Regions from separate parts of the Actinomadura napierensis genome, predicted to be linked through region 1. Evidence: predicted binding sites of a transcription regulator. Region 1 holds the regulator's gene; each other region holds the start of a gene.

What was found. Region 1 encodes HrcA, which represses chaperone genes, less so after heat shock. Its sites were predicted from a motif close to TTGGCACTCTCNNNNNGAGAGTGCCAA; they were not measured.
Region 2: a site for HrcA is predicted at 5,241-5,267, ahead of groL (chaperonin GroEL). Genes of this name have one in related genera too.
Region 3: a site for HrcA is predicted at 5,222-5,248, ahead of groES (co-chaperone GroES). Genes of this name have one in related genera too.

Annotation. Positions count from the first base shown of each region.
Region 1 covers NZ_BAAAMR010000021.1:85,118-92,716, reverse strand. The annotation lists partial or broken gene ABD296_RS14645 (16S rRNA (uracil(1498)-N(3))-methyltransferase) at 1-331, opposite strand, end outside; gene dnaJ (molecular chaperone DnaJ) at 421-1,557, opposite strand; gene hrcA (heat-inducible transcriptional repressor HrcA) at 1,558-2,568, opposite strand; gene ABD296_RS14630 (DUF3097 domain-containing protein) at 2,757-3,581, shown strand; gene hemW (radical SAM family heme chaperone HemW) at 3,582-4,790, opposite strand; gene ABD296_RS14620 (antitoxin YezG family protein) at 4,831-5,271, opposite strand; gene ABD296_RS14615 (hypothetical protein) at 5,540-6,451, shown strand; gene ABD296_RS14610 (hypothetical protein) at 6,579-7,599, shown strand, end outside.
Region 2 covers NZ_BAAAMR010000072.1:44,356-51,954, forward strand. The annotation lists gene ABD296_RS32690 (alpha,alpha-trehalose-phosphate synthase (UDP-forming)) at 1-521, opposite strand, end outside; gene ABD296_RS32695 (cation diffusion facilitator family transporter) at 654-1,622, shown strand; SAM riboswitch class I at 1,811-1,952, shown strand; gene thrC (threonine synthase) at 1,969-3,213, shown strand; gene ABD296_RS32705 (MoaD/ThiS family protein) at 3,234-3,512, shown strand; gene ABD296_RS32710 (cold-shock protein) at 3,684-3,884, shown strand; gene ABD296_RS32715 (dihydrofolate reductase family protein) at 3,963-4,508, shown strand; gene groL (chaperonin GroEL) at 5,399-7,030, shown strand.
Region 3 covers NZ_BAAAMR010000103.1:25,747-33,345, forward strand. The annotation lists gene tsaD (tRNA (adenosine(37)-N6)-threonylcarbamoyltransferase complex transferase subunit TsaD) at 1-416, shown strand, start outside; gene ABD296_RS38780 (phosphotransferase family protein) at 406-1,365, opposite strand; gene ABD296_RS38785 (hypothetical protein) at 1,599-3,248, opposite strand; gene ABD296_RS38790 (THUMP-like domain-containing protein) at 3,859-5,103, opposite strand; gene groES (co-chaperone GroES) at 5,373-5,681, shown strand; gene groL (chaperonin GroEL) at 5,768-7,393, shown strand.

The sequences.
Region 1 (7,599 bases):
CCGCCCACGGGACGATCCCGTCGACGCCGGCCTCGGTCATGGTCTCCACCGCCAGCTCGCCCCGGTCGCCCTTCGGCAGCGCCTGGACGACCACGAGCCGCGGCGCGGGCGCCGGCTCGACCCGGCGGGCCAGCACGTCCAGGGTGAGGGACGCGCGGTCGGCGGCGGCGACGACGCACTCGGCGAGCAGCCCGGCACCGTCGGTCAGGTCGACGCGCTCGCCCGGCCGCAGCCGGCGCAGCTCCGCGGCGTGCCGGCCCTCGGCGCCGTCCAGCACGACCCGGTCGGCGCGCAGCCGGCCCGGGTCGGCGAGGAACACCGGCGGACTCATCCCACTCCCCCCGGGCCGCCGCCCGCCCGCCCGCCGGAGGCCGGAGGCGCGCCGTCGCGGCCCTCGCGGTAGGCCGCCGCGGTGGCTCTTCAGTGCTGGTTGAAAACGTCCCGCAGGCGGGAGAACATGCCGCGCTGCCCCGGCGCGAACTTGCCGGGCGGGCGCTCCTCGCCGCGCAGCACGGCGAGCCGGCGCAGCAGCTCCTCCTGCTCCTCGTCGAGCCGGTTCGGCGTCTCCACGTTCACGTGGATCATCAGGTCGCCGCGGCCGCTCTCGTTGAGGTGCCGCACGCCCCGGTTGTAGAGCGTGATGACCTGCCCGGACTGGGTGCCGGGCTTGATGTCGACCTCCTCGGCGGCGTCCAGGGTCTCGACCGTGACGCTGGTGCCGAGCGCGGCGGCGGTCATCGGGATCTCGACCGTGCAGTGCAGGTCGTCGCCCTCCCGCTCGAAGATCGGGTGCGGCTTCTCGGCGATCTCCAGGAACAGGTCGCCGGGCGGGCCGCCGCCCGGGCCGACCTCGCCCTCGCCGGCCAGCTGGATGTGGATGCCGTTCTCCACGCCCGCCGGGATCTTGACCTTGACGGTGCGCCGGGTGCGGACCCGGCCGTCGCCGGAGCACTCGGTGCACGGGTGCCGGATCACCGAGCCGAACCCGCCGCAGGCGGGGCACGGCCGGGCCGTCATGACCTGGCCGAGGAAGGAGCGCTGCACCTGCTGGACCTCGCCGCGGCCGTGGCAGGTGTCACAGGTCTCCGGGTGCGTGCCGGGCGCGCAGCCCGACCCCTCGCAGCTGGTGCAGGCGACCGCGGTGTCGATGGACAGCTCGCGGGTCGTGCCGAACGCGGTCTCCGCGAGGTCCAACTCGACGCGCAGCGTCGCGTTGCGGCCGCGGCGCGCCCGGGACCGGGGGCCGCGGGACGTCGCGGTGCCGAAGAAGGCGTCCATGATGTCGCTGAACGGGAACCCGGCGCCGCCGAAGCCGCCGGCCCCCGCCCCCGCGCCGCCCGGCGCGAACGGGTCCGCGCCCAGGTCGTACATCTCGCGCTTCTTGGGGTCGGAGAGCACCTCGTAGGCCTGGGTGATCTCTTTGAACTTCTCCTGCGTCTCCGGGTCGGGGTTGACGTCCGGGTGCAGCTCGCGGGCGAGCCGCCGGTACGCCTTCTTGACCTCGTCGGCGCTGGCGTCCCGGCGGACGCCGAGGGTCGCGTAGTAGTCGTTGGCCACTTACGACCCCGCCAGGATCTGTCCCACGTAGCGTGCCACTGCCCGTACCGCTCCCATCGTGCCGGGGTAATCCATGCGTGTCGGCCCGAGTACGCCCAGCCGGGCCAGGGTGAGGTCGCCGACGCCGTAGTCGGCCGCGACGACCGAGGTCGACCGGAGCCCCTCGTCGGGGTTCTCGGTGCCGATCCGCACCGTAAGAGTAGAGGAGTCGCCGGTCTCGCCGAGCAGCCGCATGAGCACGACCTGTTCCTCCAGCGCCACCAGCACCTCCCGCAGGCTCTGCGAGAAGTCGACCGCGGCCAGGTTCGCCGCCCCGGCGAAGACGATCTTCTCCTCGTGGTTCTCGACGAGCGTCTCCAGCAGGACGGACAGGACCGCGGCGGCGACCGGCCGCTCGTCCGGGCCCACCTTGTCCGGCAGGTCCGCGACGGCCGAGGGCACCTCGCCGAAGCCCAGCCCGTCCAGGCACGTATTGAGCAACGCCCGCAAGTGCCCCACGGATTCCTCGGAGATCTTCCCCGTCTCGATGACGCGCTGCTCCACCCGGCCGGTGTTGGTGATCAGCACGAGCAGCAGCCGGCCCTCTGCGACCGGGACCAGCTCCACGTGCCGCACCGACGAGCGGGTCAGCGACGGGTACTGCACGACCGCGACCTGCCGCGTGAGCTGCGCCAGCAGCCGGACGGTGCGGCCGACGACGTCGTCGAGGTCGTAGGCGCCGGACAGGAACGTCTCGATCGCGCGGCGCTCCGCGATCGACAGCGGTTTGATCGTCGACAGCCGGTCGACGAACAGCCGGTACCCCTTGTCGGTGGGGACGCGTCCCGCGCTGGTGTGCGGCTGGGCGATGTACCCCTGCTCCTCCAGCACGGCCATGTCGTTGCGGATGGTGGCCGAGGACACGCCGAGGTTGTGCCGGTCCACGAGGGCCTTGGAGCCCACCGGCTCGTTCGTCGAAACGTAGTCCTCGACTATGGCGCGCAGCACCGCGAGCTTCCGGTCGTCAAGCACCCGGTCACCTCCTTCTGCACCTTCCACAGGTCCTCACGTCCAGATATACCGCCGACTGGGCGTTGCTGGCACTCCGTACTCCCGAGTGCCAAGTGTACGGCCCGGCGGGGACGTTCCGGGGGTCCGCGGCCGCGCTCGCGAGGGCGCGCGGCTGCGTGATCTTATCCTTCCCGTTAGGGTGCGGAGCCGTGCGGAGCAAGAACTACGGAAACGACGTGCTCGGCGGGGACTGGCGCAGGCCCCGCAAGGGACAGATTCCCGAGATCCCGGCCGAGCCGGGCCTGGTCGCCGAGGACCCCGACAGCGGCTTCTGCGGCGCCGTGGTCGGCTGCGACAAGTTCGGCGTCACGCTGGAGGACCGGTTCGGCAAGCGCCGCGTGTTCCCGCTGACCAAGGCCGGGTTCCTCATCGACGGCAAGCCGGTCACCCTCGTCCGGCCCGCCGCGGGGCCGGCCGCCCCGGCCCGCTCGGCGTCCGGGTCCATCGCGGTCAAGGGGCTGCGTGCGCAGGTCGCCAAGGAGAGCCGGATCTACGTCGAGGGCGTCCACGACGCCGAGCTGGTCGAGAAGATCTGGGGGCACGACCTGCGCGTCGAGGGCGTCGTGGTCGAGTACCTGGAGGGCGTGGACGACCTGCCCGCCATCGTCGAGGAGTTCGCCCCCGAGGAGGGCCGCCGCCTCGGCGTCCTGGTCGACCATCTCGTGGAGGGGTCCAAGGAGAGCCGGATCGCGGCCCGGGTGTCGTCCCCGCACGTCCTGGTGACGGGCCACCCGTTCATCGACATCTGGGAGGCCGTCAAGCCCGCGGCGGTCGGCATCCCGGCCTGGCCCCGCGTCCCCCGCGGCATCCCGTGGAAGGAGGGCATCGTCGAGGCGCTCGGCTGGGACTGCGAGACGGGCGCGGCCTGGAAGCGCATCCTCGGCTCCGTCAATGCCTACACCGACCTGGAACCCGCCCTCCTCGGCCGTGTGGAAGAACTCATCGACTTCGTGACGGCGCCGGCCCAGTCCTGATCAGGTCAGGTCGCGGGTCACGGCGTCGGCAAGGAGGCGGCCTCGGCGGGTGAGGACGGCGCGGCCCCGCTCGTAGGGCGCCGGGGCGATGAGGCCGTCGGCGATGGCGCGCCGGACGGCGGTCTCGTCCAGCAGGTCGGCCGGGCAGCCGTCGGCGAGGCGGAGTTCGAGCATGATCCGCTCGATGCGGCGGTCGCCGGCGCCGAGGATCTCGCGCGCGTGCGCGGGCGTGGTGCCCTCGGCGAGGCGGCCGGCGTAGGCGGCGGGGTGCTTGACGTTCCACCAGCGGGTGCCGCCGATGTGGCTGTGCGCGCCTGGGCCGACGCCCCACCAGTCGGCCCCCGTCCAGTACAGGAGGTTGTGGCGGCAGGCGGCCCCGGGCGCGGCGGCCCAGTTGGAGATCTCGTACCAGTGCAGCCCGTGCGCGCTCAGGAGCTCGTCGGCGATCAGGTAGCGGTCGGCCATGGCATCATCGTCTGGGGCGGCGAGTTCACCGCGCCGGACCTGCGCCGCCAGGCGGGTGCCCTCTTCGACTATGAGCGCGTAGGCGGACACGTGGTCGGGGTCGCATTCGAGGGCGGCTTCCAGGGACGCGCGCCAGTCGTCGTCCGTCTCCCCCGGCGTCCCGTAGATGAGGTCGAGGTTGACGTGCTCGAAGCCCGCCTTGCGCGTCCATTCGACGACCTGCGGGACGCGGCCGGGCGTATGGGTGCGCTCCAGGACGGCGAGGACGTGCTCGCGCGCGCTCTGCATGCCGTACGAGACGCGGGTGAACCCCACCTCGCGCAACCTCGCCACGTACGCCTCGTCCACCGATTCGGGGTTGGCCTCGGTGGTGACCTCGGCGCCGGGGGCGAGACCGAACTCGGTGTCGATGGCCGCGAGGACGCGCCCCAGATCGTCCGGCGGGAGCAAAGTGGGCGTACCGCCACCTACGAAGACCGTCTGGACGGGGAGGTCCGCGTCGCCGAGCACCTTGCGGGCCATGCGGACCTCGGCGATGGCGGTGTCGGCGTAGGAGTCGCGGCTCGCGCCTGGTCCGAGCTCGGTGGCCGTGTAGGTGTTGAAGTCGCAGTATCCGCAGCGCGTCACGCAGAACGGCACGTGGACGTAGAACGCGAACGGCCGTGTGCCCAGGCCGTGCAGGGCGCTGCCGGGCAGCGCGCCGTCGGCGGGTACGGGGGCTCCGTCGGGAAGCGTAGAGGGCACCTCTACAGTCTGCCGCCCTCGGCCGGATGGTCCGTCCGGGTCAGGCCTGGTCGAGCTTGCGGCGGAGCCAGCCGGGGATGTGCGCGTCGGTGCGGGGGAAGCGGTCGAGGTCCAGCGCGTAGGCGGACGGGGTGAGCGGCGGGGTGAACTCGGGTTCGCCGTCGTAGTCGAACTCGGCGCTGAACCGGCCGGAGCGCTCGATCTCCAGCCGGGCGGTGAACCAGGCGCCCTTGCCCCGCCGGTACATGACGCGGCGCAGCTCGTCCATCTTCCCGACGGCCTGGCCCGGCGGCATGGCCTTGCGGCGCTCGCCGTCGGCGTCCTCGACCTCGAAGGACGCGCTGTCGATGCCGACGGTGGCGCGGAACTCGAAGCCGAGCCGCTCCCAGCCCTGGGGCGCGGCGGACCGCAGCGCGCGCACGGCGCCGTTCACGGTCTCGCGCTCCTGCGGGGAGCGCAGGACCTGCTCGGAGTGGGTCACGCTCGAACCTCCGGTACCGTCGTGGCCGCTTGTCCCGGCGGAGGCCGGACCCGGGGCGCCGGGCCGTCCCCCTGGGACGCACTGCCCCCGACCGTACCGACATCCGCGCCGGGATCGAGCAGCGCCGGCCGTGTCGCGGCGAAACCGCCGGCCGCGTTCCGCGCCCAGCCGGGACGATCTTGGTCGAGCCGGGCGCGGGCGCGGGGGCGGCCGCGGCACGGCCCGCGATGACGCATGCCGCCCCTCTTGGGCGGATAGGGTCGTCCGAATGCGGAACGAGGGGCCGGTGGACTGGGGGCGCGTGCCCGCGCGGGTGCTGCTGCGCGGCGGCCCCGAGGGATGGCACTACGTCGTCGTGGACGACAAGGGCGCGGAGCGGCGCACCGAGGTCGACGGCCCCGGCACCCGCTGGCAGACCGGCGGGCGCCGCGACCCCGAGCCGCCGTGGTGGCCGCGCCGCCTCGCCGAGACGGCCGAGGGGCTGCGCGCCGCGATCGCCGAGCGGCTGACCGACGCGACCTTCTCCGACCTGGGCGCGGAGGCCGCGATCACCTGGTTCGCGGTGGACGACCCGGTCGAGTGGGAGGGCCTGGTCACGCTGCGGGAGGCCGACCCGGCGCGGTTCCCGGGGCGCGTCGCGCCGTTCGTGATCGACCTGGAGCCGGGGCGCGGGGCCCTGCTCCCGAACGCCCACCTGCTGTTCAGCACGCCGGCGACGGACGCCTGGACGACCCTCGCCGCCGTCGCCGAGCGGTGCGGCACGCCGCCGCCGAGGGCGCAGTTCCTGTGCGGATGGGCCGATCACCGCAGCGTCCGGGTGGGGCGCGGGGTGCTGTCGCTGTCGACGGAGCGGTCCGCGACCGGCGAAGAGCGGGTCGCGGAGATCTGCGGCACGCGGCGGTCCGGCTGGAGCGGCAACCCGGAGATGCGGTTCCGGCTGGACGGCATCGACCTGCTGGACGAGCCGGCGGGCGATGTGACCGCGCTCCTGTCCGAGCTGGGGCACGAGGTCGTGCGGCGGGGGCGGGCGGTCCGGCTGCCCGCGCTGGGGCTCACGCTCCACGAGCCGGACGAGCGCGCCGCGGGCCCGTCCCCGCGGCGTCATGACGGGCGCGAGCGGTTCGCGGGCGTGTCGATGCAGCTCCCGGCCTCCCTGGTCCCGCTCTGGAGCACCGCCTGACCCGTCGCGGCCCGGCGGCCGGGACCGGGCCGGCGGCGGGTGACCGAGTCGGCCGCAACGATCCCGACACGCACCGGGGACCTGCCCGTCACCGGGGCGCAATCCGGCCGCCCTAGGTTCGCCGATCATGAGCAGCCGTGCACGTCACACAGCCCTCGCCCTGACCACCGCCGCCCTCGCCGCCGCTCCCCTCGCCGCCGTCGCCGCCCCCGCCGAGGCCGCCGAGGCCGCCGCCCCGCGGACCCTCAACGTCCACCGCGGCGGGCCCGCCCGCTCCTTCACCTTCTCCGCCGGACGCGGCGGTGAGGCCCTGGTCGGCTTCACCGCGTCCGCGCCAGGCGTGTCCTGGGCGAAGAAGGGCGCCGAGTCCGCCGTGGTCTCCATCGCGGTGGACGGCCGCCACGTCACCGACCTCGTCGTCCCCTCGTCCGACCCGACGCCCCGCAGCCTCGCCCTCGGCCATGTCGACCGGGGCAGGCACAAGGTGACGCTCCGGTTCGCCAAGGGCAGCGCGCCGGCCGCCCGCAGCGTGCGGCTGGCGCGTCCCAGCGTCCGGATGCCCGCCGCCGACCAGCTCGTCCTGCGCTACGCGCCCGTCGTGGTCGGACGGACCCTGGCGTTGACCGGCGACGCGTACCAGAACGCCACCACCGACACCCCGCTCATCGCCTGGCACGAGACCAAGCCCGCCACGACCCCCGGCCACAAGATCCTCGAATACTCGGTCGTCTGGAGCAATGAGGACGGCGGTACGGACACACCCGCGCTCATGGCCCGCTGGGGCCGCACCACCGACATCGAGTGGATCTACCGCGTCGAGGTCGACGCCAAGGGCAACCGGGTGGACGGCACCGGCGTCTACCAGGCGCCCGAACACGCGACTCTGAAGTTCACCGGCAAGTACGAGGCCGACCATCCGCTGCTGCAGACGTGCACGGTGAACAACAACATGTGCGACGCCGTCACCCCGGACTCGCCGCTGCGCTTCATGCCGGACGTCACGGCGACGCGGCCGGACGACCGCACCCGCGAGTACGTGATGGACCAGCAGCCGTGGACGTACCGGGTCATGGCGCAGGAGATGCTCCGCGAGGGCAAGATCGAGAGCCCGTCCGACCCCGCGACGACGGCGGTCGGCGACCAGCGCA
Region 2 (7,599 bases), on a different contig from region 1:
ACGATCTTCAGATCTGGGCGCCGTTCGCGGAGCATCCGCGGTGCCAGCGACAGGTGGTAGTCCTGGATCGCTGCCTTCGCGCCCTGCGCCGCGTCCCGCGCAAGGGCGTCGGCGAACGCCGCGTTGTACGCCTCGTAGGACTGCCAGTCCCGCCGCGCGCGCGCGTCGAAATGCGGGCTGCGCGGGGTGTCGTACAGCAGGTGGTGGACGAACCACAGCGTCGAGTTGGCGACCGCGTTGTACGCGCGGTGGAACGTCGCCGCAGGGATGTCGAGCATCCGGACGGCCGCGCCGCCGGTGTCGTGTCCCGCGAGGTCGATTCGCCCGTCCGGTGCACGACGCGCCGCCGTCCGGTCGGCCTCGCCGAGGCTCGAGCACACCCACAGCACGTCCTGCTTGGACGCGACGCCCGCCAGGCCCGACACCAGGCCGCCGCCGCCCCGCCGCATGGTCAGCCCGCCGTCGTCGGACAGCGAGAACGACACCGGGCCGCGGTTCGAGGCCACCACCACTTGGCTCATACCGGCAGGGTCTCAGTTGTGACGGGGGTGCTTCAAAGTGGCGAGGGGGATGACTTCGGCGCCGCGTGAAAGGTAGGCATCTGTACCGATCCCGTTGTGATTACGGTGATCTGCTCCGGGTACCCGGGCGGAATGAGCCGGTCCGAGACGACCAAGACCGTCCTCGTCGCCGGGGCGGCGAACCTGATCCTCGCCATCGCCAAACTGATCGCCGGAACGCTGGCCGGATCCAGCGCGATGCTGGCCGAGGGCGCGCACTCCGTCGCCGACACCCTCAACCAGGGCTTCCTGCTGACCTCGCTGCGCCGCAGCGCCCGCCCGCCCGACCGCAGCCACCCGTTCGGCTACGGAAACGAACGCTACTTCTGGTCGCTGCTCGCCGCGTTCGGCATCTTCGTCGCCGGCGGCGGCTTCTCCATCTTCGAGGGCGTCCTCGCGATGACCGGGCACGGCGGCTCCGAGGGCGACGTCTGGATCGCCTACGGCGTCCTCGGCCTCGGCGCGCTGCTGGAGGGGACGTCCTGGGTCCGCGCGTACACGCAGGCGCGCCGCGAGACCCGCGAGAACGGCCGCGACATCGTCGACCACGTCCGCCGGTCACCCGACGTCACCTTCAAGGCCGCCCTGTTCGAGGACACCGCCGCCATGATCGGCCTCGCGTTCGCCGCCGCCGGGCTCGTCCTGCGGCAGCTCACCGGGTCGCAGTTCTGGGACGGCCTCGCCTCCGTCCTGATCGGCCTGCTGCTCGTCGTCGTCGCGTTCGTGCTCGGCCGCGACAGCATGGGCCTCATCATCGGCCGCGCCGCCGACCCCGCCGCGCTGCGCGAGATCCGCGCCGAGATCGCCGCCGCGCCCGGCGTGACCGGCATCGACGAGCTGCTCACCATGCACTTCGGCCCGGACGAGCTGCTCGTCGCCGCCCGCGTCAACTTCTCCGACGACATCAGCGCCGACCAGGCCGAGGACGTCGCCGGCGAGATCGACCGGCGGCTCAAGGAGCGCGTCCCGATCGTCCGGCACGTCTTCCTCGACCCCACCCAGCGCACGCCCGGCCGCGCCCCCGCCACGGACGCCGCCGACGCCGCGGGCGAGCCGGCGTGATCAAGACCACCTCGGGGTAACGTCTCACTGGCCGGACCCGCCTGTCTGCCATCCGGTCACGTCATGTAAAGTTCGCATACGAGCTCAAACGGCTCGACCACAACTGAATACCGCTCATCCAGAGGGGTGCAGGAAGCGCAGTGGCCGACGGGCCGGTCTTCCAGCTCAGCCCCCTGACAACTGAATACCGCTCATCCAGAGGGGTGGAGGGACCGGCCCTGCGAAGCCCCGGCAACCACCCGGCTGACGCGCGCTCGCGATCCTGCGAGGCCGGCCGGGAGATGGTGCCAACTCCGGCCTGCGACCAAGGTGGCGCAGGAAAGATGGGGAGAAAGGCCTCGCCCTCATGGCACTCACGTCTGCCACAGACCTCGGACCCGCTACCGCCCTCGTCTGCCGCGAATGCGGCTCGAAGCGCGACCTCGGCCCGTTCTACGCGTGCGAAGAATGTTTCGGCCCGCTGGAGATCGCCTACGACTTCGGCGGGATCACTCGCGCGGACATCGAGTCCGGCCCCCGCAACATCTGGCGCTACCGCGGGCTGCTGCCCGTCCCGTCGACCGTCGCCGACACCCCCAACACCGAGCCCGGCCTGACCCGGCTCGTCCGCGCCGACAACCTCGCCGAGAGCCTCGGCCTGCAGCGCCTGTGGGTGAAGGACGACAGCGGCAACCCGACCCACTCGTTCAAGGACCGCGTCGTCGCGGTCGCGCTCGCCGCCGCCCGCGAGCTGGGCTTCAAGGTGCTGGCCTGCCCGTCCACCGGCAACCTCGCCAACGCGGTCGCCGCCGCCGCGGCCCGCGCCGGGATCCGCAGCGCCGTGTTCGTCCCGTCCAACCTCGAGTCGCAGAAGATCGTCACGACGGCCGTGTACGGCGGGACGTTCGTCACCGTCGACGGCAACTACGACGACGTGAACCGGCTCGCGTCCGAGATCGCGGGCGAGCAGGAGGACTGGGCGTTCGTCAACGTCAACGTCCGCCCGTACTACGCCGAGGGCTCCAAGACGCTCGGCTACGAGATCGCCGAGCAGCTCGGCTGGCGGCTGCCCGACCAGATCGTGGTCCCGGTCGCGTCCGGCTCCCAGCTCACCAAGATCGACAAGGCGTTCCAGGAGCTGATCAAGCTCGGCCTGGTCGAGGAGAAGCCGTACCGCGTGTTCGGCGCGCAGGCCGCCGGCTGCGACCCCGTCTCCGCCGCGTTCAAGGCGGGCCACGACGTCGTCCGGCCGGTCAAGCCCGACACCATCGCCAAGTCCCTGGCGATCGGCAACCCCGCCGACGGCCCCTACGTCCTCGACGTGACGCGCCGCACCGGTGGCGCCGTCGAGGACGTCACCGACGCCGAGGTCGTCGAGGGCATCCGCCTCCTCGCCCGCACCGAGGGCATCTTCGGCGAGACCGCCGGCGGCGTCACCGTCGGCTGCCTGCGCAAGCTCGTCGGGTCCGGCGCCCTCGACCCGTCCGCCGAGACCGTGATCATCAACTCCGGTGACGGCCTGAAGACGCTGGACGCCGTCGCCCCCGTCGCCAAGCCGAGCGCGAACATCGCCCCGACGCTGGAGGCGTTCCGCGCCGCCGGCCTCGCCTGAGAACGAGAAGGAGCCAGCACATGAGCAGCGTGTCCGTCCGCATCCCGACGATCCTGCGGACCTACACCGGCGGCGAGGCGGAAGTGAAGGCCGAAGGCGGCACCCTGCGCGACGTGGTCGCCGACCTGGAGGCCAGCTACACCGGCATCTCGGCGCGCATCCTGGACGACGCCGGCAAGATCCGCCGGTTCGTCAACGTCTACGTGGGCGACGAGGACGTCCGGTTCGCCGACGGCCTGGACACCGCGACGCCCGCGGGCGTCCAGATCTCGATCATCCCCGCCGTCGCCGGCGGCTGACCGCCACCGGCCAACCGCCCTTCGTCCCCGGGCACCGTCGTAGCCGCCGGGTAGGGTCGACTCCGATCACGCCGAGTCGACCCCGCCCGCGGCGCTGCGCCGCGGAGACGCGGATGATCCGCGGTCCCCGCGAGGGCAGGGGCGGGGCATGGTCGAACGGCGGGCTGGGGAATGGCGCAGGGCACGGTCAAGTGGTTCAACGCCGACAAGGGGTACGGCTTCATCGCCGTTGACGGAGGCCGTGACGTCTTCGTCCACCACTCGGCGATCCAGATGGACGGTTACCGCATCCTCGAACAAGGCCAGCGCGTCGAGTTCGAGATCACCCACGGCGACCGCGGCCCCCAGGCCGACACCGTCCGCCCCCTCTGACCCCACCCGCGGACCACCGATGAGTTCGCCCGTTCCCACCGGTCTCAACACGGGACGGCAACCCTGAGGGAGGGTCCTGTGGGCAAGGTGATCGTTTCCACCCAGATGACGGTCGATGGCGTGATCGACCGGATCGACGAGTGGTTCACGCCGGCGGGCGAACACGAGGAGTCCGGCAGCTTCGACCAGCTCTTCGCCGCCGACGCCCTCCTCCTCGGCCGCAAGACGTACGAGGGCCTGGCGAGCGTCTGGCCGACCATCACGGACACCCGGGGGTTCGCGGACCGGGTCAACGGCATGCCGAAGTTCGTCATCTCCCGCACCCTGCAGGGGCCGTTGGAATGGAACGCAAGCCTGCTCGAAGGCACCCTCGCCGAGGCCATCTCCGAGCTGAGGCAGCGCCATACGGGGAACCTCGTGTCCTACGGCTGCGGTGAACTGGCCCATCACCTGGCCACCCAAGGCCTCGTGGACGAGATCCGGTTCTGGGTCCACCCCGTCATCCTCGGCCACGGCACGCGTCCGTTCCACTCCCTGGAGCCGCCGGTGCACCTGACCCTGACGGGCACCACGACGTACCGTTCAGGAGTAACCCTCCTGACCTACCGCCCAAATCCCAAATAAGAAGCACGAACGCTCGGGTCCCTCGCAAGCCTTTGCTGCACGCTCCGGGCGGTCAGACGCAGGGCCGCGCAGCGGACTGAGCGCCGCCACCCCTTGACGGCAGGACGACGGGCGGCGGAGTTCATCAAGCGGCGTCATCACCAGCCTCAAGGCTCGCGCGGACGGTGTGAAGCGTCCCGTTCCGGCCAGTCCTGAACTGGTCGCCATCCTGCGGGCGCACATGGGACGGCTGAGGACGGTCGGCTGCTGCAGCGAGGGCGGGAATCGACTGGCGCCCGTCAACTGCGAGACGGTCTGGCGGCCCCAGTTCGCTACGCCGCTGGCGGAACGGCCGTACGACCTGCGGCATGCGTGCCTGTCGCTGTGGCTGAGCGGCGGCGAACGCGGCTGCTCGTGCTGGGCACTCCATCGCCATGTTGCAGAGCACGTATGCTCACTGTATTGACGGCGATGAGGACATCATGAACCGGCGCATCGATGCAGCGCTGGGGGCTCCTCCTACTCCGGTCGCGGAACGCGCGGAACGGATCGTCATCCCTACCTCCCACCCTCGGGCACGTGTTCCGCGAATACCGGCGCACGGTCGCACACGGCGGATCACCTCGACACATGTCCGGCGGCGAGTCGCGTCCCTCCGGCGCAGGTCAGGGCGACGCCGAGCAGGTGGATGAGGACGACTGCGGCGTGGATGCGCGACGCTTGCACTCGGCAGGGTAGAGTGCTAAAAAACGGTTGGCACTCTACTGTGGAGAGTGACAGCTTCACAGTCTGGGTCGGGGCGATGAGGCCCCAGTCCGGTGGCGGAATGGCAGCCGCCGGAGCGGGGGCCGTCCGTCGCGGGCGTCGGCTCGATCCTTTAAGCCACCTTGTTCCGGGAGGACTAGGAGCCTATGGCTGCAAAGATGATCGCGTTCGACGAGGAGGCCCGTCGCGGCCTCGAGCGCGGCATGAACCAGCTCGCCGACGCCGTGAAGGTGACCCTTGGTCCCAAGGGGCGCAACGTCGTGCTGGAGAAGAAGTGGGGCGCCCCCACGATCACCAACGACGGCGTATCGATCGCCAAGGAGATCGAGCTCGAGGACGCCTGGGAGAAGATCGGCGCCGAGCTCGTCAAGGAAGTAGCGAAGAAGACCGACGACGTCGCCGGTGACGGCACGACGACGGCGACCGTCCTCGCCCAGGCGCTGGTGCGCGAGGGTCTGCGCAACGTCGCGGCCGGCGCGAACCCGATGTCGCTGAAGCGCGGCATCGAGGCCGCGGTCGAGCGGGTGAGCGAGGAGCTGTCCAAGCTCGCCAAGGACGTGGAGACCAAGGAGCAGATCGCCTCCACGGCGTCCATCTCCGCGGGCGACCCGCAGATCGGCGAGATGATCGCCGAGGCGATGGACAAGGTCGGCAAGGAAGGCGTCATCACGGTCGAGGAGAGCCAGACCTTCGGTCTGGAGCTCGAGCTGACCGAGGGCATGCGCTTCGACAAGGGCTACATCTCGCACTACTTCGTGACCGACCCCGAGCGGATGGAGGCGACCCTCGAGGACCCGTACATCCTGATCGTTCAGGGCAAGGCGTCGGCCAACAAGGACCTGCTGCCCGTCCTCGAGGGCGTCATGCAGTCCGGCAAGCCGCTGCTGATCATCGCGGAGGACGTCGAGGGCGAGGCCCTGGCGACCCTGGTCGTCAACAAGATCCGCGGCATCTTCAAGTCCGTGGCCGTGAAGGCCCCGGGCTTCGGCGACCGCCGCAAGGCCATGCTCGGCGACATCGCCACGCTGACCGGCGGCCAGGTCATCAGCGAGGACGTGGGTCTCAAGCTCGAGAACACCACGACCGACATGCTGGGCCGCGCCCGCAAGGTCGTCATCACCAAGGACGAGACCACCATCGTGGACGGCGCCGGTGACGCCAACGAGATCGCGGGCCGGGTCAACCAGATCCGCACCGAGATCGACAACACCGACTCCGACTACGACCGCGAGAAGCTCCAGGAGCGCCTGGCCAAGCTCGCGGGCGGTGTGGCGGTCATCAAGGCCGGCGCCGCGACGGAGGTCGAGCTCAAGGAGCGCAAGCACCGCATCGAGGACGCCGTCCGCAACGCCAAGGCCGCGGTCGAGGAGGGCATCGTCCCCGGCGGTGGCGTCGCGCTGCTGCAGGCCGGCACCAAGGCGTTCGACAAGCTGGAGCTCGCGGGCGACGAGGCCACCGGTGCCAACATCGTCAAGCGCGCTCTGGAGGAGCCGCTGAAGCAGATCGCCGTGAACGCCGGCCTCGAGGGCGGCGTCGTGGTGGAGAAGGTCCGCAACCTGACCCCGGGTGAGGGCCTGAACGCCGCGACCGGCGAGTACGTCAACATGTTCGACTCCGGGATCCTCGACCCGGCCAAGGTGACCCGGTCCGCGCTGCAGAACGCCTCGTCGATCGCCGCGCTGTTCCTGACCACCGAGGCCGTCATCGCCGAGAAGCCCGAGAAGAACCCGGCCCCGGCGGGCGACCCGTCCGGCGGCATGGGCGGCATGGACTTCTGATCAGGTCCTGAGCCGTACGGTCGTTCCCGGCCGTCCGCGCGTCCTCGCGCGGACGGCCCGGCGACCCGGTGACGAAAGGGGCGGTTCCCTCGCGGAACCGCCCCTTTTCGCACGCCCGGGGACCGGCGGATGCTGTGGGCGGCGCGAACGTCTCGGCGCGCTGGACACGAAATATTCGGAGTACCTCGCCGCCGACTTCCCCGAGACCCTGCCGGGCCCTGTGAGGCGGGCACTCGGCATCACCGCGGGACATCGTCGTGGAGGGCCGGCTGCCCTAACCGACGCGTTTCCGCACCTGCGCCACCCGGTGTTCTCCGGGACGCTGCGGCAGAGCCCGGACCCGGCCGTCCAGGTCGTGCAGGACGACCCCGTCATGTGGTGCGAGAGCTGCAGTGGCAGGACGGCAAGGGCATCTGGATCGTTGGCGGTTCTCTGTAGTCCGAGATCGATCGCCTCATCGTCAAGATGGCACCGCTCACCATCGGCAACCCGCGTCCCGCTCTTCAACGCGGCGCTGACTTCGGCCCGTGTACCTGGCGCCTCGCCGACCACGTCGTGATGGGCAGTGG
Region 3 (7,599 bases), on a different contig from region 1:
ACAACGACGGCACCTACGACTTCTCGTTCTCCGGCCTGAAGACGGCCGTGGCCCGCTGGGTGGAGGCCAGGGAGCGCGCGGGCGAGGCCGTCCCCGTCCCGGACGTCGCCGCGTCCTTCCAGGAGGCCGTCGTGGACGTCCTCACCCAGAAGGCCCTCAAGGTCTGCAAGGACAACGGCGTGCACGACCTGCTGATCGGCGGCGGCGTCGCGGCGAACTCGCGGCTGCGGGCCCTGGCCGCCGAGCGCTGCGAGGCCGCCGGCGTCCGGCTGCGCGTCCCGCGCCCGAAGCTGTGCACCGACAACGGCGCGATGGTCGCCGCCCTCGGCTCCGAGCTCGTCGCCTCCGGCCTCGACCCGTCCGACCTCGCCCTCCCGGCCGACTCCAGCCTGCCGATCGAGTCCGTCACGCTGTGAGGCCGGCGACCAGGGCTTCCAGGTAGTCCTCGAAGAGGGGGACCTCGGCCTCGTCGACGATGCGGCCGTCGTCCTCGGGGAGCAGGTCGAGCAGGCAGCGGACGTCCCAGTACGGGTCGTGCTCGTGGCCGCCGGAGACCTGGTCGAACGCGGCCAGGAAGCGGTCGGCGACGGGCACGCCGTAGCGGAGCGCCAGGCCGCGGCGCATGCGGGCGACATCGACCGCGACCGGGCCGCACGAGGCGTCCGACCAGTCGACGACGCCGGTCAGCTTGCCGTAGGACCACAGCGTGTTGTCGGGGTGGTAGTCGCGGTGGAGGAAGCGGGCGGGCGCGTCCGGCGCGGGCCCGGAGGCGATCTCGAACGCGCGCTCCCACAGCTGCGGGCGCAGCGCGTGCTTGGGCGGGTTCCGCTGGTCGAGCCGGTTGTAGGGGACGTACGGCGGCATCGTGGACGCGCCGTGCAGCGCGTGCACCGGCAGCAGCGCGGCGGCGAGCTGGATGAGGTACTCCGGCAGGTCGTCGGGGGACGGCCGGGGCGGATGGCCGACCAGCCGGCTGATCAGCAGCGCGGGGACGTCGCAGTGCGCGCCGGACGGGTCGGCGGCGACGAGCTCGGGGGTCGGGATCTCGCAGCCCGCCAGCAGCGCCAGCGCGGCGATCTCGCGTTCGGGGGAGAACTCGGTGTCGCCGTAGGAGCGGCGGCCGGGGCCCGCGTCGAGGCCGGTGTCCCGGCCGGTCCAGCGGCGCAGCACCAGCCGGTGCGCGCTGCCGGACGGCGTCTCCACCACGAGCGCGTGGTTGGCGTGCGCGCCGCCGCCCGGGAGCGGCCGCACCATCCGCACCTCGGCGCCCTTGCCGAGACAGCCCTCGACCCAGCGCAGGGTGGCGTGGCCGGGTGGGGCGCCGGTCGGCAGGCAAGGAGCCGGTGTGGGAGTCACGAGATCCATGAAAACGGATTCCGAAGGGTATTGGGAGTGATTTTGCGAAGACGGAACGTAACAAAATGCACGTCATCGCGGTGGCTTGGCGGAGGGTCTCCGGTCGTCTCACCGGATTGCCGGACAAACCTCGCAGATTCCGTGCGGCATCCGGACACCCCCGAGGAGGACGTCCGGCAACCCGGAGGAGGGGCCGGGTGGGGCCGCACCCCGCAGCGCGGGAGCGGCCCCACCCGGACCGGCTAGTCCTTGCCGTCGCGGCGCGGGCGCAGCAGCGCCTCGGCCAGCGCGAGCATCGTCTCCTCCAGCGTGGACAACCGCTTCAGCACGTCCTCGTGCACCGCGTTGACCTGCTTGGACACATCGTCGTGGACGCCGTCGACCTTGCGGCCGACCTCGTCCTGCACGTGCGAGAAGCGCTTGGCGACCTCGGCCTGCACCGACTCGGCCCGCCGCGTCACCTCGTCCTGCACGCCGTCCACCCGCCGGCCGAACTCCTCCTGCGCCCCGCCGACCTGCCGGGCCATGTCCTCCTGCATGCCGGCGACCTGCTTGGCGACCGAGTCGTGGATGCTGCCGACCTGCCGGGTGACGTCCTCGTGGATGTCGCCGATCCGCTTGCCGAAGTCGTCGTGCACTCCGCTGACCTGCCTCGCCACCTCGTGATGCACGGACTCGACCTGCTTGGTGACGTCGATGTGCACCGACTCCACCCGGCGGGACACGATGTCGACCTGCGTGGTGAACTCCTCCAGGGCCACGTCGACCCGCTTGGCGACCTCCTCGTGAATGCCCTCGATCCGCTTGCGCACGTCGTCGTGCACGTCCTCGAACCGGCGGGAGAACTCGTCCATGCGCTTGGCGACGTCGCTGTAGGCCGTCTCGGCGATCTGCGACATCGTGGCCTTGACCTCGTCGCGGTCGGGCCTTGCGCGCAGCTCCTCGATCAGCGGGTCGACCGCGTCGGCCAGGTGCTTCTCCAGCGCGTCGAACCGGTCGCTGTGGTCCATCATCGGACGGCGGGCCAGCTCGCCCACCACGCGGTGCAGCTCGGCGATCTCCAGCGTGGCCGGCAGCCGGCCGATCCGCTCGCCCACGCCGTCGATCCGGCCCTCGATGCTCTCGAAGCGGCCGTCCACGCCCTCCAGCTTGCCCGACAGGCCCTCGAGGCGCCCGTCGACCCCGTCCAGCCGCCCGTCCAGCCCGTCCAGCCGGCCGCCGACGCCCTCGACCCGGCCGTTGACCGCCTCCAGCCCCTGCTCCATCCGCTCGGCCATCTCGCCGAGTGCCTGGTCGACCCGCGCCGTGACGCCGTTGATCGAGTGCTCCAGCCGCTCGGAGCGGTGCCCGAGCTCGGCCAGCGACTTGTCCAGCCGGTTGAAGCGGACGGACGCGGCCTCCATGCTGCCCTGGAGCTTGTCCAGCCGCTTGGTCATCTCCTCCATGCGCTGCGACGCCTGCTGGGTGGCGTCGGTGATGTGCTGCGCGGAGTCCAGGACGGCCTGGATGCGGGTCAGGCCCTCGTCGACGTTCTCGGCGACGACGCCGACGTCGGCCCACAGCGCGGGCAGCTCGGCGACCGGCTTGACCCGCTCGCCGAGGCCGTCGATGTGCTCGGCCAGCCCCTCGGCCCACTCCGGGGGCTTGCCGACCAGCTCGTCGACCTGCCCGCGCACGGTCTCGAGCTGCCCGGTCAGCCCGCTGATCTCGCGCTCGCGGACCTCGCGGAGCAGCCACTCCATCCCTTCCAGCCGCTGGCGGATCTCGTCCAGGACCTGACCCTGTGAGCGCTGTTCATAGACGTGGTCCTGCGCCGCACGGGCGAGCAACTCCCGCATCCGATCCGAGACCGGTTGACCCCCCGTCTGCAGGAAGTTGTGATTCGTTTCCACCCGATGCTCCTTCGTGTGCCGGACGCGTCGAAAAGGCGCACGGCAATGAATCGTGAAGTCGCCACTGTAGTGCGTGTGAAGCGCCGCTATAACGGGTAGCAGGGAACGTCGCGGGTTCTGCGGAATGCGCCTGTTATCCCACTGGCGGGGATTGACGGTGATCACCGGCCATACGGTGATATCCGTGATTCGAGGGCTTCTGGGCAATTGTGGGGATCGGTTCCGCCGCCCGGCCGCCGCGCCGGCCGCCGCCGGACGGCCCGCGGCGGGGAGTCTGTCCGTACATCTCGTCCAACATCGGCAGTTCCCGCGGCGCCCATCCGGCTCCTCCCGTCGGCGCGCGCCGCCCGGACGCGGCGCCGTCCGCCGGGCCGGGCGCCATTCCGGACCGGCATTCGTGGGAGCCCCGAACCCGATCGCTGAACCTGCCTTGGTGTTTCCCCGCCCGTTGATCTCGGAACGCCGTTTCGCCGCCCGCCGCGGCCGCCTTGCCGGGCACCCGTAATCCCTGGTGAAGGCAATGCCGGAAAGGGCGAATGATTTGCGCGGGCATGGTGCGTCGCGCGGACGCCCTTGGCGTTGCGGTGCCGCGCGGAGATCTTTGGACCGTTTAGCGGGCGAGGCCCGCCGTGGGCGGGTCGGCCGCCCGGACGGGACGCACGAGCAGCGCGACCGGGTCCTGGCCGACCCGCGTCACCACCACCGTCGCCTCGGCGGCGCCGTACCCGCCCCGGCGCCCACCGAAGCCGAGGTCGCGGCGGAGCCGGTCGACGTCGACCGCCGACCCGCGCTTCTTGACCGTCAGCACGCCGGCCTCCCGGCGTCGCAGCTCGGCCTTGAGGCGCTTCACCGAGAACGGCAGCACGTCCTCGACCTCGTATGCGGACGCGAACGGCGTCGGACGCAGCTCGTCGGAGGTGACGTAGGCGATGCGCGGGTCGGCGAGCCCGCCGCCGACCAGGTCCGCGACCTCCGCCAGGAGATGGGCCCGGATGACGGCTCCGTCCGGTTCGTAGAGGTAGCGGCCCCACGGGCGGACGTCCGGATCGCCCAGCCCTGCCGGGGTCAGCGTGCACGCATCCCCACCGGGCGGCAGGAGCGTCGCGCGGCGGCCGACGCCTCCGGCGAGGCCGCCCAGCCACAGGGCGGCCTCCTTGACGTCGCCGGCGGCCGACACCCACTCCGCCTCCGCGCCCTCGGGCACCACCTCGTGCGGGATGCCGGGCGCGACCTTGACGCAGGCGGCCGGCGCCCGTCCCGCGAGATCCAGGACGGTGTCCAGCGGCGGTTCGTAGGAGCGGGGATCGAAGACGCGGCCCCGGGCCGTCCGGCGTCCGGGGTCGGCGAACACGGCGGCGTACCCGTCTGGGTCCTCTTCCACGGCGTCACTTACGCGCACGCGCGCGAGGCCGTCCAGCCCGAGAGCCATCACATTGGCTTTCGCCACCTCGGCCGTCAGTGGATCGCGCTCCACGCCGTCTCCTGTAAGACCCACCCTGGAACGCGCCGTAAGGTCGGCACCAATGCCGCAACCCAGTTCCAGTACGCGCGCGTCGGAGGGCAGCACGGTGGCGAACCGCCGCGCGCGATGCGCCGCGACATTCGCACGCGTCGACTGCTCCAGCCCCGCCTGCGTGAAGTACATGCGGCCCGCGTCGGGGCCGAACTTGGCCTCCGCGCGCCGCCGGAGCCGCACCTGGGTCAGCGCCGCCGCCACGAGGTCCGCCCCGTACCGCTCGCGCAGCCGGGACGCGGTGCCCAGCAGCCCCGCCTCCGAGACGTCCGCTTCGCCCGCCTCCGCGAGAAGTGCCTGGCCGGCGGGGCCGAGCAGCTCCCGGAACGACGCGATGTCCATGCCTGGACGGTATCGGCCGCGGCGCGCGGGTGATCGGCGGATGAACGGCCCGGAACGCCGGGGGGCGTGCGCCCGTGTCCGTGTTGACGGGCAAACGGGCACGGCATAGTCTCACTGACTGGCACTCTCAACGCGAGAGTGCCAACACAGCGACAAAGGTTCGGTCTGGCACCCGCGACGACAGGCCGGTCCAGGGTCGCCTCTTCTGTCACATGTGCCGGTCGGCCAGCCATGGCCGGCCGAGGACCAATCGAAGGGGAGGTCAGATCGTGACGACCGCCACCAAGGTTGCTCTCAAGCCGCTCGAGGACCGCATCGTCGTCCAGCCGCTTGAGGCCGAGACCACCACCGCCTCCGGCCTGGTGATCCCGGACACCGCCAAGGAGAAGCCGCAGGAGGGCACCGTCCTCGCCGTAGGCCCGGGCCGCGTCGACGACAAGGGCGAGCGCGTCCCCGTCGACGTCAAGGTCGGCGAGATCGTGCTGTACAGCAAGTACGGCGGCACCGAGGTCAAGTACAACAACGAGGAGTACCTCGTCCTCTCGGCCCGCGACGTGCTCGCGGTCATCGAGAAGTAATCACCGAGACGTGATGCGCCCGCCCCGGCCCGCGCCGCCCACCGGCGGGGCGGCCGGGGCGGATCGCGTGACATAGGAGTATCCCCATGGCGAAGATCCTGGAGTTCGAGGAGGACGCTCGCCGGGCTCTTGAGCGCGGCGTCAACGCTCTCGCGGACGCCGTCAAGGTGACGATCGGCCCGCGCGGCCGCAACGTCGTCATCGACAAGAAGTTCGGCGCGCCGACCATCACCAACGACGGCGTCACCATCGCCCGCGAGGTGGAGCTGGAGGACCCCTACGAGAACCTCGGGGCCCAGCTCGCCAAGGAAGTGGCGACCAAGACCAACGACATCGCGGGCGACGGCACCACCACGGCGACCGTCCTCGCGCAGGCGATGGTCCGGGAGGGCACCCGCAACGTGGCCGCCGGCGCCTCGCCGCTGAGCCTCAAGCGCGGCATCGACGCGGCCGCCCAGTACGTGTCCGACCAGCTCCTCAAGACGGCCCGCGAGGTCGAGGAGAAGGGCGAGATCGCGCACGTCGCCACCATCTCCGCGCAGGACGCGCAGATCGGCGAGCTGATCGCCGAGGCGTTCGAGAAGGTCGGCAAGGACGGCGTCATCACCGTCGAGGAGGCCCACACCATGGGCCTCGAGCTGGAGTTCACCGAGGGCCTCCAGTTCGACAAGGGCTACCTGTCCCCGCACATGGTCACCGACCCCGAGCGCATGGAGGCCGTCCTGGAGGACGCCTACGTGCTCATCGTGGACGGCAAGATCTCCAACGTGCAGGAGTTCCTGCCGCTGGCGGAGAAGGTCGCCCAGACCAAGAAGCCGCTGCTGGTCGTGGCCGAGGACGTCGAGGGCGAGGCCCTGGCGCTGCTCGTCGCCAACAAGATCCGCGGCACCTTCACCTCCGTCGCCGTCAAGGCGCCGGGCTTCGGCGACCGCCGCAAGGCGATGCTGGGCGACATGGCCACCCTCACCGGCGGCCAGGTCGTCAGCGAGGCCATCGGCCTCAAGCTCGACTCGATCGGGCTCGAGGACCTCGGCCGCGCCCGCCGCATCACCGTCACCAAGGACGCCACCACCGTCGTCGACGGTGAGGGCTCCGCGGACGAGATCACCGCGCGCGTCAACCAGATCAAGGTCGAGATCGAGAACTCCGACTCCGACTGGGACCGCGAGAAGCTGCAGGAGCGGCTGGCCAAGCTGGCCGGCGGGGTCTGCGTGCTGCGCGTCGGCGCCGCCACCGAGGTGGAGCTGAAGGAGAAGAAGCACCGCCTCGAGGACGCCATCTCGGCGACCCGCGCGGCGATCGAGGAGGGCATCGTGTCCGGCGGCGGCAGCGCGCTGGTGCACGTGGCCAAGGAGGGCTTCGACGCCCTCGGCCTGTCCGGCGACGAGGCCACCGGCGCGGCGGCCGTCCGCAGCGCGCTGGTCGAGCCGCTGCGCTGGATCTCCGAGAACGCCGGCCAGGAGGGCTACGTCGTCGTCTCCAAGGTGCAGGAGCTGCAGCCGGGCCACGGCTACAACGCCGCCACCGGCGAGTACGGCGACCTGATCGCCCAGGGCGTCATCGACCCGGTGAAGGTGACCCGTTCGGCCGTCACCAACGCCGCGTCGATCGCCGGCATGCTGCTCACCACCGAGGCGCTCGTCGTGGACAAGCCCGAGGACGAGGAGCCGGCGGCCGGCGGTCACGGGCACGGCCACGGTCACGGCCACTGATCTTCCCTGGGGCGGGCGAGCGGCTCGCCCGCCCCGGAAGATCGTCTCGGCCCCCGCCCCTCACCGGGCGGGGGCCTTCGCCGTCCCGCCGAATCTTCGGCGCCGGAGGGACGATTTCGGCACTCTGGGCGGTCGACTGACCGCAATGCGTGGTATTTTCGGCCTCGTCCCCGCACTGTGACCATTCCGTTGCCGACGACAGTGGC